2 regions of the Peterkaempfera bronchialis genome follow, and region 2 is predicted to be linked to the other one. Evidence: riboswitches for the same ligand, from Rfam matches in the RefSeq annotation. Region 2 holds a riboswitch; the other holds the start of a gene.

Region 1 (5,910 bases), 1.4 Mb from region 2:
GGTGGGCGCGGTCGCGATCGTCACCGGCCGCCCGGCCGGGGTGGCGGTGCGGTACGGCGGCTTCGCCGGCGTGGCCGGACTGGAGCACCTGGTGGTCCTCGGCCACTACGGCGCCGAGCGCTGGGACGCCGTCACCGGCGAGGTACGCGCCCCCCGGGTCCACCCCGGCGTGGCGGCGGTCCGCGCCGAACTGCCCGGCTTCCTGGACCGGATCGGCGCCTGGCAGGGCACCTGGGTGGAGGACAAGGGCCGCTCGGTCGCCGTCCACACCCGCCGCACCGAGGACCCCGACACCGCCCTGGAGCAGCTGCGCGCCCCGCTGCTGGCCCTCGCCGACCGGCACGGCCTGGTGGGCGAGCCCGGCCGGATGGTGCTGGAGCTGCGCCCGCCCGGCGTCGACAAGGGCGCCGCGCTCTCCGGCTTCCTGCATGAGCGGGGAGCCCACGCGGTGCTCTACGCCGGCGACGACCTGGGCGACCTGGCCGCCTATGCCGCCGTGGAGAAGCTGCGCGGCGAGGGCGTGCCCGGCCTGCTGGTGTGCAGCGCCACCGAGGACGGCGAAGCCCCCGTCCGGGAGCTGGCCGACCGCGCCGACCTGGTGGTGGCCGGCCCGGCCGGCCTGGTCGCCCTGCTGGACGCGCTCGCCGACGCGATGGGGGCGCCCGGCTGAGTACGCCGCCGGGGCACCCCACCATGTGCGGGTACTGCTCAGGCCAGGGCGTGCAGCTGGTCCAGGAACCACTGCTGAGGCGGCAGCGCGGTCGCGGCGGCGGCCAGCCGCTTGCAGCGGTCGGTGCGCTCGGCGATCGGCATGGTGAGCGCGGTGTGCAGCGCCTCCGCGGTGGCGACCACGTCATAGGGGTTGACCGTGACCGCGTCCTCGCCGAGTTCGGCGTAGGCGCCGGCCTCCCGGGAGAGCACCAGGGCGCAGCCGCCCTCGGAGACCACCGGGATCTCCTTGGCGACCAGGTTCATGCCGTCCCGGATGGGGTTGACCAGCGCCACGTCGGCCAGCCGGTAGGCCGCCAGCGACCTCGGGAAGTCGTCCTGGACGTGCAGGATCAGCGGCTGCCAGCTCTCGGTGCCGAACTCGTCGTTGATCTCCTGGGCGACCCGCTGCACGGCCGCCGTGTACTCCCGGTACTCCGGCAGGTCGTGCCGCGAGGGGTAGGCGAAGGCCACATGCACCACCCGGTCGTGCCACTCCGGGCGGGTGCGCAGCAGATGCCGGTAGGCGAGCAGCCCCCGGACGATGTTCTTGGACAGCTCGGTGCGGTCCACCCGGACCACCACCCTGCGGTCGCCGACGGCCTCCCGCAGCCCGGCCAGCCGGGAGTCCACATCGGCGCGGTGGGCCCGCTCGCGCAGGAAGTCGGCGTCGGCGCCCAACCCGTGCACCCCGAGCCGGGTGGTCCGGCCGCCGTACACCACCTCCAGGTCGCCGTCGGCCGGCCGCCGCACCTCGGCGCCCAGCACCGAGGCGCAGCAGTCGGCGAAGGCGTCCGCCCAGCGGCGGGTGAGGAACGCCGCCCGGTCGGCGCCCAGGATGCCGGTGAGCACATCCCGCGCCACGTCGTCGGGCAGCATCCGGTAGTACTCCGAGGGCGCCCACGGGGTGTGCGAGAAGTGCCCGATCCGCAGGTCCGGGCGGCGCTCCCGGAGCAGGCTGGGCACCAGCGACAGGTGGTAGTCCTGCACCAGCACCGCCGCGCCCGGCGCGGCCTCCTCGGCCAGCGCGTCGGCGAAGGCGGTGTTGTACGCCTCGTAGGACGCCCACTCCTTGCGGAACCGCTCGTCGAAGTTGGGCGCGGTCGGGGTGTTGTACAGCAGGTGGTGGACGAACCAGAGCGTGGAGTTGGCGATGCCGTTGTAGGCGCGGGCGAAGGTGCCCGGGTCGATGTCCAGCATCCGGACGTTCTGGCCGCCACCCGCCGCCCCGGGAAGCGCCGTGAATCCGGCTCGGTCCAGCCGCCCGCCGGGGGCCTGCCGGGCCGCCGTGCGGTCGCCCTCGGTGAGCGCCGCGCAGACCCAGACGGCGTCCGCGTCCTCGATGGAGGAGAGCCCGGAGACCAGCCCCCCGCCGCCCCGTTTGACCGACAGCGCCCCGTCGTCCTCGACCGTGAAGGAGAGCGGCCCTCTGTTGGAGGCGACGAGTATGGATCCGCTGCCGGTGGCGGCGGTCGGGCGATCGCGATGTGCTTCGGTCTCGGCCATGCCCCGTACCTTGCCGGGCGGGTCTCCCGGCAAACCAGCCGCTACGCCGCGCGGCGGGCCCGGTACTCAGGGACACTGGTCATCGGCGGCCGCTCCAGGGCCGGTACCGCGTGGGTGTGCGGGGCGAATCCGCCGCCCTGGCCGGGCCGCTCGGCCGCCGTGCGGGAGAACTGGGTGAGCAGCGGCCGCACCAGGTCGTCCTCGCCCTTCAGCCGGCCGGTGCGGACCAGCCGCTCCAGCGCGGTGCGGTAGATGGTCGCCGCCATCCGGCCGAGGGCCTGCCCGTCCTGGTGGCGGTGGTGGCGTACGCCGACGTCCACCTGGGCCAGCGCGTCCAGGCCGGCCTCGCCCAGCGCGTCCACCAGCAGGCCCAGCTCCACGCCGTAGCCGGTGGGGAAGTGCAGCCGCTCCAGCAGCGACCGGCGGGCCGCGTACTCGCCGCCCAGCGGCTGGACGAACCCGGCCAGCTGCGGCCAGTGCAGATTGAGCAGCGGCCTGGCCACCAGTTCGGTCACCCGGCCGCCGCCGGCCGGGACCACCGCGCCCTCGGTCTCCAGCGGCCGGTCGTACATCGCCTTCACCAGCTGGAGGTCCGGGTCGGTCAGCAGCGGGCCGACGATCCCGGAGACGAAGTCGGCGGAGAACTCCCGGAGGTCGGCGTCCACAAAGCAGACGATCTCGCCGCTGGTCACCAGCAGCGACCGCCACAGCACCTCGCCCTTGCCCGGCACCGACGGCACTCGGGGGAGTATCGCGTCGCGGTGCACCACCCGCGCCCCGGCAGCCGCCGCCACCTCGGCCGTGCGGTCGCCGGACCCGGAGTCCAGCACCACCAGCTCGTCCACCAGCGGCACCCGCTCCATCAGCTCGCGGCGGATCACCGAGACGATCCCGCCGACGGTGGACTCCTCGTCCAGCGCGGGCAGGACCACGCTGATGGTTCCCGCCGCCCCCGCCGCCTCCTTGGCCGCGCACAGGGTGCGCAGCGGCCGGTCGGCGGCGGACCAGGACCGGCGGCGCAGCCAGCCCTCCACCTCGTCGAGCACTCGGTTCTCTCCTGTCACGGCGGTCCTATGATCCATCTCGCGTGGCGGACGGCTCCCTGGAGGGCCGGGTCCGTCGGTTACAGTCTTGGACAAGCGATACGACCATCGCATGCCGGGGTCGATTGCTGACAAATGCGTCCTCAGGACGCCATAGAGCTCATCCAGAGGGACAGAGGGAACGGCCCGACGAAGTCCCGGCAACCCTCCCACCGGCTTCGCCCGTCATCTGCGAGGCCCCGGTGGGCAAGGTGCCAATTCCGTCCTGCGGCGAGATGCGCCGCAGGGAAGATGAGGAGAGAGGCCCTCGCCCATGGCTGTGCAGACCGTCGCACCCGCTGCGGACACCCCCACCGTCGATCTCGGTCCCGCCGTCGCGCTCTCCTGTCGCGAATGCGGCGCCCGGTCCCCGCTCGGCCCCAGCTTCGCCTGTCCGGAGTGTTTCGGGCCGCTGGAGATCGCGTACGACCTCCCGAGCGGCGACCCCGAGGCCCTGCGCAAGCAGATCGAGGCCGGCCCCACCAACATCTGGCGGTACGCTCCGCTGCTGCCCGTCCCCGCGGATGTGGCCTCCCTCCCCGGCCTCAACCCGGGCTGGACCAAGCTGGTCCGGGCCGACAACCTGGCGGCCGAGCTGGGCGTCACCGGCGGCCTGCACATCAAGGACGACTCCGGCAACCCGACCCACTCCTTCAAGGACCGGGTCGTGGCCATCGCCGTCCAGGCCGCCCGCACCTTCGGCTTCACCACCCTCTCCTGCTCCTCCACCGGCAACCTGGCCGGTGCGGTCGGCGCTGCCGCCGCCCGGGCGGGCTTCCGCTCCTGCGTCTTCATCCCGCACGACCTGGAGGCCGGCAAGGTCGTCATGGCCGCCGTCTACGGCGGCGAGCTGGTGGCCATCGAGGGCAGCTACGACGACGTCAACCGCTTCTGCTCGGAGCTGATCGGCGACCCGGTCGGCGAGGGCTGGGGCTTTGTCAACGTCAACCTCCGCCCCTACTACGCCGAGGGCTCCAAGACCCTGGCGTACGAGATCTGCGAGCAGCTCGGCTGGCGGCTGCCGGACCAGATCGTGATCCCGGTGGCCTCCGGCTCCCAGCTCACCAAGATCGACAAGGGGCTGAAGGAGCTGATCGCCCTCGGCCTGGTCGAGGAGAAGCCGTACCGGATCTTCGCCGCCCAGGCCACCGGCTGCTCGCCGGTCGCCGCCGCCTACAAGGCCGGCCATGACGTGGTGCGCCCGGTGAAGCCGGACACCATCGCCAAGTCGCTGGCGATCGGCAACCCCGCCGACGGCCCGTACGTCCTGGACATCGCCCGCCGCACCGGCGGCGCCGTGGAGGACGTCTCGGACGCCGAGGTGGTCGACGCCATCAAGCTGCTCGCCCGGACCGAGGGCATCTTCGCCGAGACCGCCGGCGGCGTCACCGTCGGCGTGCTGCGCAAGCTGCTGGAGAAGGGCCTCCTCGACCCCGCCGCCGAGACCGTGGTGCTCAACACCGGCGACGGACTCAAGACCCTGGACGCGGTCGCCGGCACCGGCCCGACCGCGACCATCCGCCCCACCCTTGCTTCGTTCCGAGAGGCTGGCCTCGCATGAGCGTCAACGTCCGCATCCCCACCATCCTGCGCACCTACACCGGCGGCGCCGCCGAGGTGACCGCCGAGGGCACCACCCTCGCCGAGGTCATCGACCACCTGGAGGCCAACCACACCGGCATCCGGGCGCGGCTGCTGGACGACGCGGGCAAGCTGCGCCGCTTTGTGAACGTCTATGTCAACGACGACGATGTGCGGTTCGCCGAGGGGCTGGGGACCGCCACCCCGGACGGCATCGGGATCTCCATCATCCCGGCCGTCGCCGGCGGCTGCTGAACGTCGAATTCCGGCCGGGCGCCGGTCCGCGGTCAATCGATCGCGGACCGGCGCCCGGCCGCTTTTCGCGGGTCTGCGGTGGCCATGCGCTGCTTATGGGCGGAGAGGACCTGTGAGGATCGTGTGGCCCGGGCACGTCCATCCACCGGAAGCGCGATAGAGTGGGCTCCGGTCGGCGGTGGCTTGTTCCATGGCATACGACATGGACGGCCCCACCTGTTTCTGTACCGCCACCGTGCATTCCAAACCTCTCGACCTCTCCGCACGGCAGCACGTCCGCTCTTTGAGACGGGCGCCCGTCACGCACGCCCTGACTGCCGTGGCGCGTCACAATTCTGGGCGCGAATTGTCGCGCAGGTCCGCTATGTCCGGCCCGTATTGCCTTCCGCTGCGGGATTTGCCCCGGAACACCCGTTAGCGCACTTCCGGATTTCTCGTCCATTTGCTCTGTTGCACAGGGCATCGATGCGGATACATTCAGCCGCGGTCGACACGCTCACCCGCATGGGCTCTGCTTCGGGGGGGCCGAGGTGGGCGGTCGTCCCGGGTCCGCGGAGTGCGGGTCCGTGAAAGGGCCAGTACTAGGGGAGTTTGGAATGGCTCAGGGCACCGTCAAGTGGTTCAACGCGGAGAAGGGGTACGGCTTCATCGCGGTCGACGGTGGTGCGGACGTGTTCGTCCACTACAGCGCGATCCAGATGGACGGCTACCGCACCCTCGAGGAGGGCCAGCGGGTCGAGTTCGAGATCTCGCAGGGCCAGAAGGGCCCGCAGGCGGA
Region 2 (5,910 bases):
AGCGCTGGGGGGCGGTCCCGGAGGAACTGCTGACCAACCGGCCGCTCTCCCCCGCCGCCGTACCGCCGCCCCCGGCCGGGGCGCCGCACTGCCCGCCCGCCGAGGTCCCCGGCAAGGTCCCGGCGCTCTCCGTGGTCACCTCGCTCTTTGTGCACGGCGGCTGGCTGCACCTGCTGGGCAATCTGCTCTTCCTGCTGGTCTTCGGCCGCGATGTGGAGGACCGCATGGGCCGGCTGCGCTTTCTCGCCTTCTATCTGGGCGTCGGCACCGTGGCGACCTACGGTTACGCCCTGGCCGAGATCCACACCGCGGACGCCACCCGCACCCTGATCGGTGCGTCCGGCGCCATCGCCGGGGTGCTCGGCGCCTCGCTGCGGCTCTATCCGAAGGCGCGGGTCACCAGCCTGGTGCCGCTGCTGCTCTTTCTGCCGCTGCGGTTCCCGGCCTGGCTGGTACTGGGCTTCTGGTTCGCCGTGCAGTGGTGGTGGGCGCACTCCGCCGACGACTCCGACCCGGGGGTGGCCTATCTCGCCCATGTGATCGGCTTCGCCGCCGGCTTCCTCGCCACCTGGGCGCTCTACGGCCGCGCCCGCTCCCCCCGGCAGCCCCCGCAGTCCCCGCAGCCCGCCGCCGACCCGCGCCGGGAGTCCGACCCCGACCCGGTCTGACCGGCGGACCTCAGTACGCTGGCCCGGCAGCCGTCCCCCTCCCGATCAGGAGACCCGTGTGATCACCGCGATCGTGCTCATCAAGACCACCGTCGACCGGATTCCCGAGATCGCCGAGGCAATCGCCGCGCTGGACGGCGTGAGCGAGGTCTACTCGGTCACCGGCACCTACGACCTGGTGGCGATGGTCCGGGTGCGCAGCCACGAGGACCTGGCCGAGGTGATCCCCGGCCACCTCAACAAGGTCCCCGGGGTGCAGCACACCGAGACGCACATCGCCTTCCGGACCTACTCGCAGCACGACCTGGAGGCGGCCTTCGCCCTCGGCCTGGACGAGTAGCCGCCCCCTCCCCGGGGGTGGTCAGCCCCGGCGGCTGTCCGGCACGCAGCGCCCGCCCTCGGTCCGGTACGACCAGCGGGCACCGTCGCTGACCAGTTCCCGGACCGCTGCCAGGAAGCGCTCCACATGCTCGTCGGGCGTGCCCGCGCCGAAGGAGACCCGGATCGCGTTGAGGCTGCGCTCCCCCGGCAGGGAGGGCTCGGGGGCGCCGCACTCCGAGGGTGCGTCCGCGGTGCCGCCGAGCAGGGTGCGCACCAGCGGGTGGGCGCAGAAGAGGCCGTCGCGCACCCCGATGCCGTACTCGGCGGAGAGCGCGGCGGCGAGGTGCGAGCTGTTCCAGCCACGGACCACAAAGGAGAGCACACCCACCCGCGCGTGGTCCTCGCCGAAGAGGCTGAGCACCTGCACCTCGGGGATCTCCGCCAGGCCGGTCCGCAGCCGGGCGAGCAGCCGCTGCTCGCGGGCCTGGAGCGCGTCGAAGCCGGTCTCGGAGAGCGCCCGGCAGGCAGAGGCCACCGCATAGGCGCCGATGACATTGGGCGAACCCGCCTCGTGCCGGGCCGGGCCGCTGTGCCACTCCACGGCGACCGAGCCGTCCGCCGCGCGGGCGACGGTACGGCTGGCGCCGCCGCCGGCCAGGTACGGCTCGGCGGCGTCCAGCCAGTCGCTGCGGCCGGCCAGCACCCCCGCGCCGAACGGCGCGTACAGCTTGTGCCCGGAGAAGGCCACCCAGTCCACGCCGAGTTCGCGCACCGACACCCGGTGGTGGGGGGCCAGTTGGGCGGCGTCCAGCACCACCCGGGCGCCGTACCGGTGGGCGGTCTCGGTCAGCTCGGCGACCGGCCAGATCTCGCCGGTGACATTGGAGGCGCCGGTGACGCAGAGCAGCGTGGGGCCCTCGGGTGCGGCGGCCAGTGCCTCCTCCAAGGCGGCCACGGCCTGCTGCGGCGAGCGGGGGGCGGGCAGGTAGTCGGCGGTGAGGCCGTCGCGGCGCCAGGGCAGCAGCGAGGCGTGGTGCTCGGTCTCGAAGGCGAGGACGCGGGTGCCGGCCGGGAGCGCCGAGGCCAGCAGGTTGAGCGAGTCGGTGGTGGCCCGGGTGAAGACCACCTGGTCGTCCTCGCGCAGGTCCAGGAAGTCGGCCACGGCCTGCCGGCTCTGCTCGAAGAGGTCGGTGGAGAGCTGGGAGAGGTATCCGGCGCCCCGGTGGACGCTGCCGTAGTAGGGGGCGTACGCGGCGACGTCGTCCCAGACCCGCTGGAGGGCCGGGGCGCTGGCGGCGTAGTCGAGGGCGGCGTAGGCCACCTTCTCGCCGCCGACCAGCGGCACCTCGACCTCCCGGCCGAGCACGGGCAGCGGGCCGCAGTCGGCGGCAGCAGAGGCGGCGGAGGCAGAAGCGGCGGAGGCGGCGGTGAGGGGCTGAGCGGTCATGGCGGGGCTCCTGGAGGTGCGAAGGCGTGCGCGGGCAGGGGCGACCGAGGCACGGCGAAGCCACGCCGGAGCGGCACAGCCGGGCGGGCTGCGGGGCTGTGGCGGGTTGCGGTGGGTCGACCCCGGGGCCGTACGGGGGCGCGCGAAGAGCAGCGCGCCGTTCGGCGAGGGGGAGGGAGGAGGCCGGTGGCCTCTAGCGCATTCGCTTCGTCACGGTATGACTCCTCGGGACCAGGACCCCTGAAGTCTCACGAGGGGTCCGCGCTTGCCGTACGGCGTCTCTGCCGTGCGACCTGGTCTTCACCCGGGGCACCCCGCCACGGACGGAGGGTTGCCGGACAGCCAGCCGGGGCTTGCGGTGCTGTCACTCATGACCTGCCGAGGATTATGGCAGAGGACCGGCCGCCGTCCACACTGCCGTCCGCGATGCGGACAGCCGGGGGGTCGGTGCCGGTCCTCTGCCGTACGGGTCAGCCGCGCGCGGTGGCCGCCGCCCAGCGCTCCAGGGTGCGTTGCGCCGCCCCGGTGTCGAGGGCGTCCGCCGCCCGCTGGACACCGGCCGCCAACTGCTCGGTCAGCGGCGCTTCGGTGAGGTCCAGCGCGGTGAGGGCCGCGGCGGTGTTGAGCAGCACCGCGTCCCGTACCGGTCCGCGCTCCCCGGCCAGCAGCCGGCGGGCCACCTCGGCGTTGTGGGAGGCGTCGGCGCCGCGCAGCGCCTCGATGGGGACCAGCGGGATGTCCAGGTCGCGCGGGTCGAAGGCGGTCTCGGTGACGGCGCCGTCCCGGACCACCCAGACGTGGGAGGGGGCGGTGACGGTGAGCTCGTCCAGGCCGTCGTCGCCTCGGAAGACCAGGGCGGTGGAGCCGCGCCGGGCCAGCACCCCGGCCATGATCCCGGCCATCCGGGTGTCGAAGCAGCCGATCGCGGAGGAGGTGACCCTGGCCGGATTGGTGAGCGGGCCGAGGAAGTTGAACGCGGTGGGGATGGCCAGCTCGCTGCGGGCCGGGGCGGCGTGCCGCATCGCGGGGTGGAACCTGGCCGCGAAGCAGAAGGTGATGCCGACCTCCTCGGCGACCTCCGCCACCCGGCGGGCGGAGAGGTCCAGGCTGATGCCCAGCTTCTCCAGTACGTCGGAGGAGCCGCTGGCGGAGGAGGAGGCCCGGTTGCCGTGCTTGACGACCTTGGCCCCGGCGGCGGCGGCGACGATCGCCGACATGGTGGAGATGTTGACCGTCTTGGCCCGGTCGCCGCCGGTCCCGACGATGTCCACGGCGGGCCCGGGGACCTCCAGCGGCTCGGCGTAGGCGTACATCGCCTCGACCAGGCCGCTGACCTCCTCCACGGTCTCGCCCTTGGCGCGCAGCGCCACCATGAACCCGGCCACCTGGACCGGGGTGGCCTCGCCGCTCATGATCCGTGCCATGGCCCAGGCGGTGTCGGCCTCGGTGAGGTCCTGGCGCTGCACGAGTGCAGTCAGGACATCCGGCCAGGACCGTGCCTGCACGGGGTCGCCGCCGCCGTTCGCAGGTGCCACGTTCGCCATGACCAACTCCAGCCTTCGCCTGTACGGACAGTAGGGAAAAGGCCACCCTATCCAGCAGGAGAGAAGGGGCGCCTCGATCCGGGCACCCCTTCTCTCCTGGTGAGACGGGCTCTCCTGGCGGGACGGCTCAGGACGCGGCGTGCGCCCGGTCGGCGGCCCGGGAGCGCAGCAGCTCGGCCGCGGCTCCGGCCAGTGCCACCGGGTCGACCGGGTGGGAGACGGCGGCGTCGGCGCGGCTCCAGGCGGCCAGCCAGGAGTCCTGCGGCCGGCCGATCAGCACCAGCACCGGCGGGCAGCCGTAGATCTCGTCCTTGAGCTGGCGGCAGAGGCCCATGCCGCCGGCCGGCACCGCCTCGCCGTCCAGCACGCAGAGGTCGATGCCGCCTCCGCTCTTACGGGTGGCGTCCAGCGCGCGGACCACCGCGGGCGCCGTCGCGCACTCCAGGTACTCCACCGCCGGCAGGTCGGCCGCGGGCCGCCGGCCGAGGGCCAGGCGCACCTGCTCGCGGGTATTGCGGTCGTCGCTGTAGACGAGGACGGTGACGGTCTCGTGCGCCATGGACGATGCCCCCGGGGACTCGGCGGGATGTGATCGGGACCACTTGACTGCTGCTGGATGGTACTCCGGATCACGGCCCGCGACACCCCGCCTGAGCCGTTGGAGGGTACGTCACAAGCTGGACACACCGAGGGACCACCCCCGGAGTGAAGGCGGAATAAGGGACCGACATAATGTCGGTCGTGGCGACAGCAACAGCAGTAGAAACCGGGCACGCGCACGGATCGGTCAACCGACCGAACATGGTCAGCGTCGGAACCATCGTCTGGTTGAGTTCCGAACTGATGTTCTTCGCGGCCCTCTTCGCGATGTACTTCACGCTCCGGTCCGTGACGGGGCCCGACTTCTGGCACTCGAAGGCGCATGCGCTCAACGTGCCCTTCTCCGCGACCAACACCACGATCCTGGTGCTCTCCTCGTTCACCTGCCAGATGGGTGTCTTCGCCGCCGAGCGCGGCGACGTGAAGAAGCTCCGCTCGTGGTTCGTGCTGACCTTCATCATGGGCGCGATCTTCATCGGCGGTCAGATCTTCGAGTACACCGAGCTGGTCAAGGAGGACGGCCTGTCGCTGTCCTCGGACCCGTACGGCACGGTGTTCTACCTGACCACCGGCTTCCACGGCCTCCACGTGACGGGTGGCCTGATCGCCTTCCTGCTGGTCCTCGGCCGTACGTACGCCGCCAGGCGGTTCACCCACGAGCAGGCCACGGCCGCCATCGTGGTGTCCTACTACTGGCACTTCGTCGACGTCGTCTGGATCGGCCTCTTCGCGACCATCTACCTGATCAAGTAGCGGTCACCGGCCGACCTGCCTGCCGACCGGCACCTCCAGACGACCAAGATCCTCACACCGGGGTTATCCGTGAAAAAGCTCTCCGCACGACGGCGCCACCCGCTGGCGGCGCTTGTCGTCCTACTCTTCGCGCTCGCGGCCACCGGGGGGCTGTACGCCGCGTTCGCGCCCGCCGAGAAGGCGCAGGCCGACACCTCCTCGCAGTCGCTCAGCATCGAGGAGGGCAAGAAGCTCTACGCCGTCGGCTGCTCCTCCTGCCACGGCCTCAACGGCCAGGGCTCCAGCGACGGCCCGACGCTGGTGGGCGTGGGCGGGGCTGCGGTCGACTTCCAGGTCGGTACCGGACGCATGCCGGCGCAGCAGCCCGGCGCGCAGGTGCCTGCCAAGAAGAACATCTACTCGCAGGCCCAGATCGACCAGCTCGCCGCGTATGTCGCCTCGCTCGGCCCTGGTCCGGTGCCCCCGCTGCCGGGCCAGTACGACCCGGCCAAGGGTGACGTCGCCGCGGGCGGAGAGCTCTTCCGCACCAACTGCGCGCAGTGCCACAACTTCGCCGGCAAGGGCGGTGCCCTGACCA

Evidence for each region. Region 2 has a riboswitch for S-adenosylmethionine ahead of C7M71_RS06510 (aminotransferase class V-fold PLP-dependent enzyme). Riboswitches for the same ligand answer to the same signal wherever they lie in the genome.
Region 1: another riboswitch for S-adenosylmethionine. It lies ahead of thrC (threonine synthase); the one in region 2 lies ahead of C7M71_RS06510 (aminotransferase class V-fold PLP-dependent enzyme).

The regions. Positions count from the first base shown of each region.
Region 1 covers NZ_CP031264.1:2,936,558-2,942,467, reverse strand. Annotated here, with positions in the region: gene otsB (trehalose-phosphatase) at 1-670, shown strand, start outside; gene C7M71_RS12950 (alpha,alpha-trehalose-phosphate synthase (UDP-forming)) at 709-2,214, opposite strand; gene C7M71_RS12945 (glucosyl-3-phosphoglycerate synthase) at 2,256-3,260, opposite strand; SAM riboswitch class I at 3,415-3,555, shown strand; gene thrC (threonine synthase) at 3,571-4,857, shown strand; gene C7M71_RS12935 (MoaD/ThiS family protein) at 4,854-5,132, shown strand; gene C7M71_RS12930 (cold-shock protein) at 5,729-5,910, shown strand, end outside.
Region 2 covers NZ_CP031264.1:1,489,287-1,495,196, forward strand. Annotated here, with positions in the region: gene C7M71_RS06500 (rhomboid family intramembrane serine protease) at 1-668, shown strand, start outside; gene C7M71_RS06505 (Lrp/AsnC family transcriptional regulator) at 727-1,008, shown strand; gene C7M71_RS06510 (aminotransferase class V-fold PLP-dependent enzyme) at 1,030-2,436, opposite strand; SAM riboswitch class IV at 2,693-2,812, opposite strand; gene trpD (anthranilate phosphoribosyltransferase) at 2,907-3,980, opposite strand; gene C7M71_RS06520 (response regulator transcription factor) at 4,108-4,539, opposite strand; gene ctaE (aa3-type cytochrome oxidase subunit III) at 4,713-5,333, shown strand; gene qcrC (cytochrome bc1 complex diheme cytochrome c subunit) at 5,403-5,910, shown strand, end outside.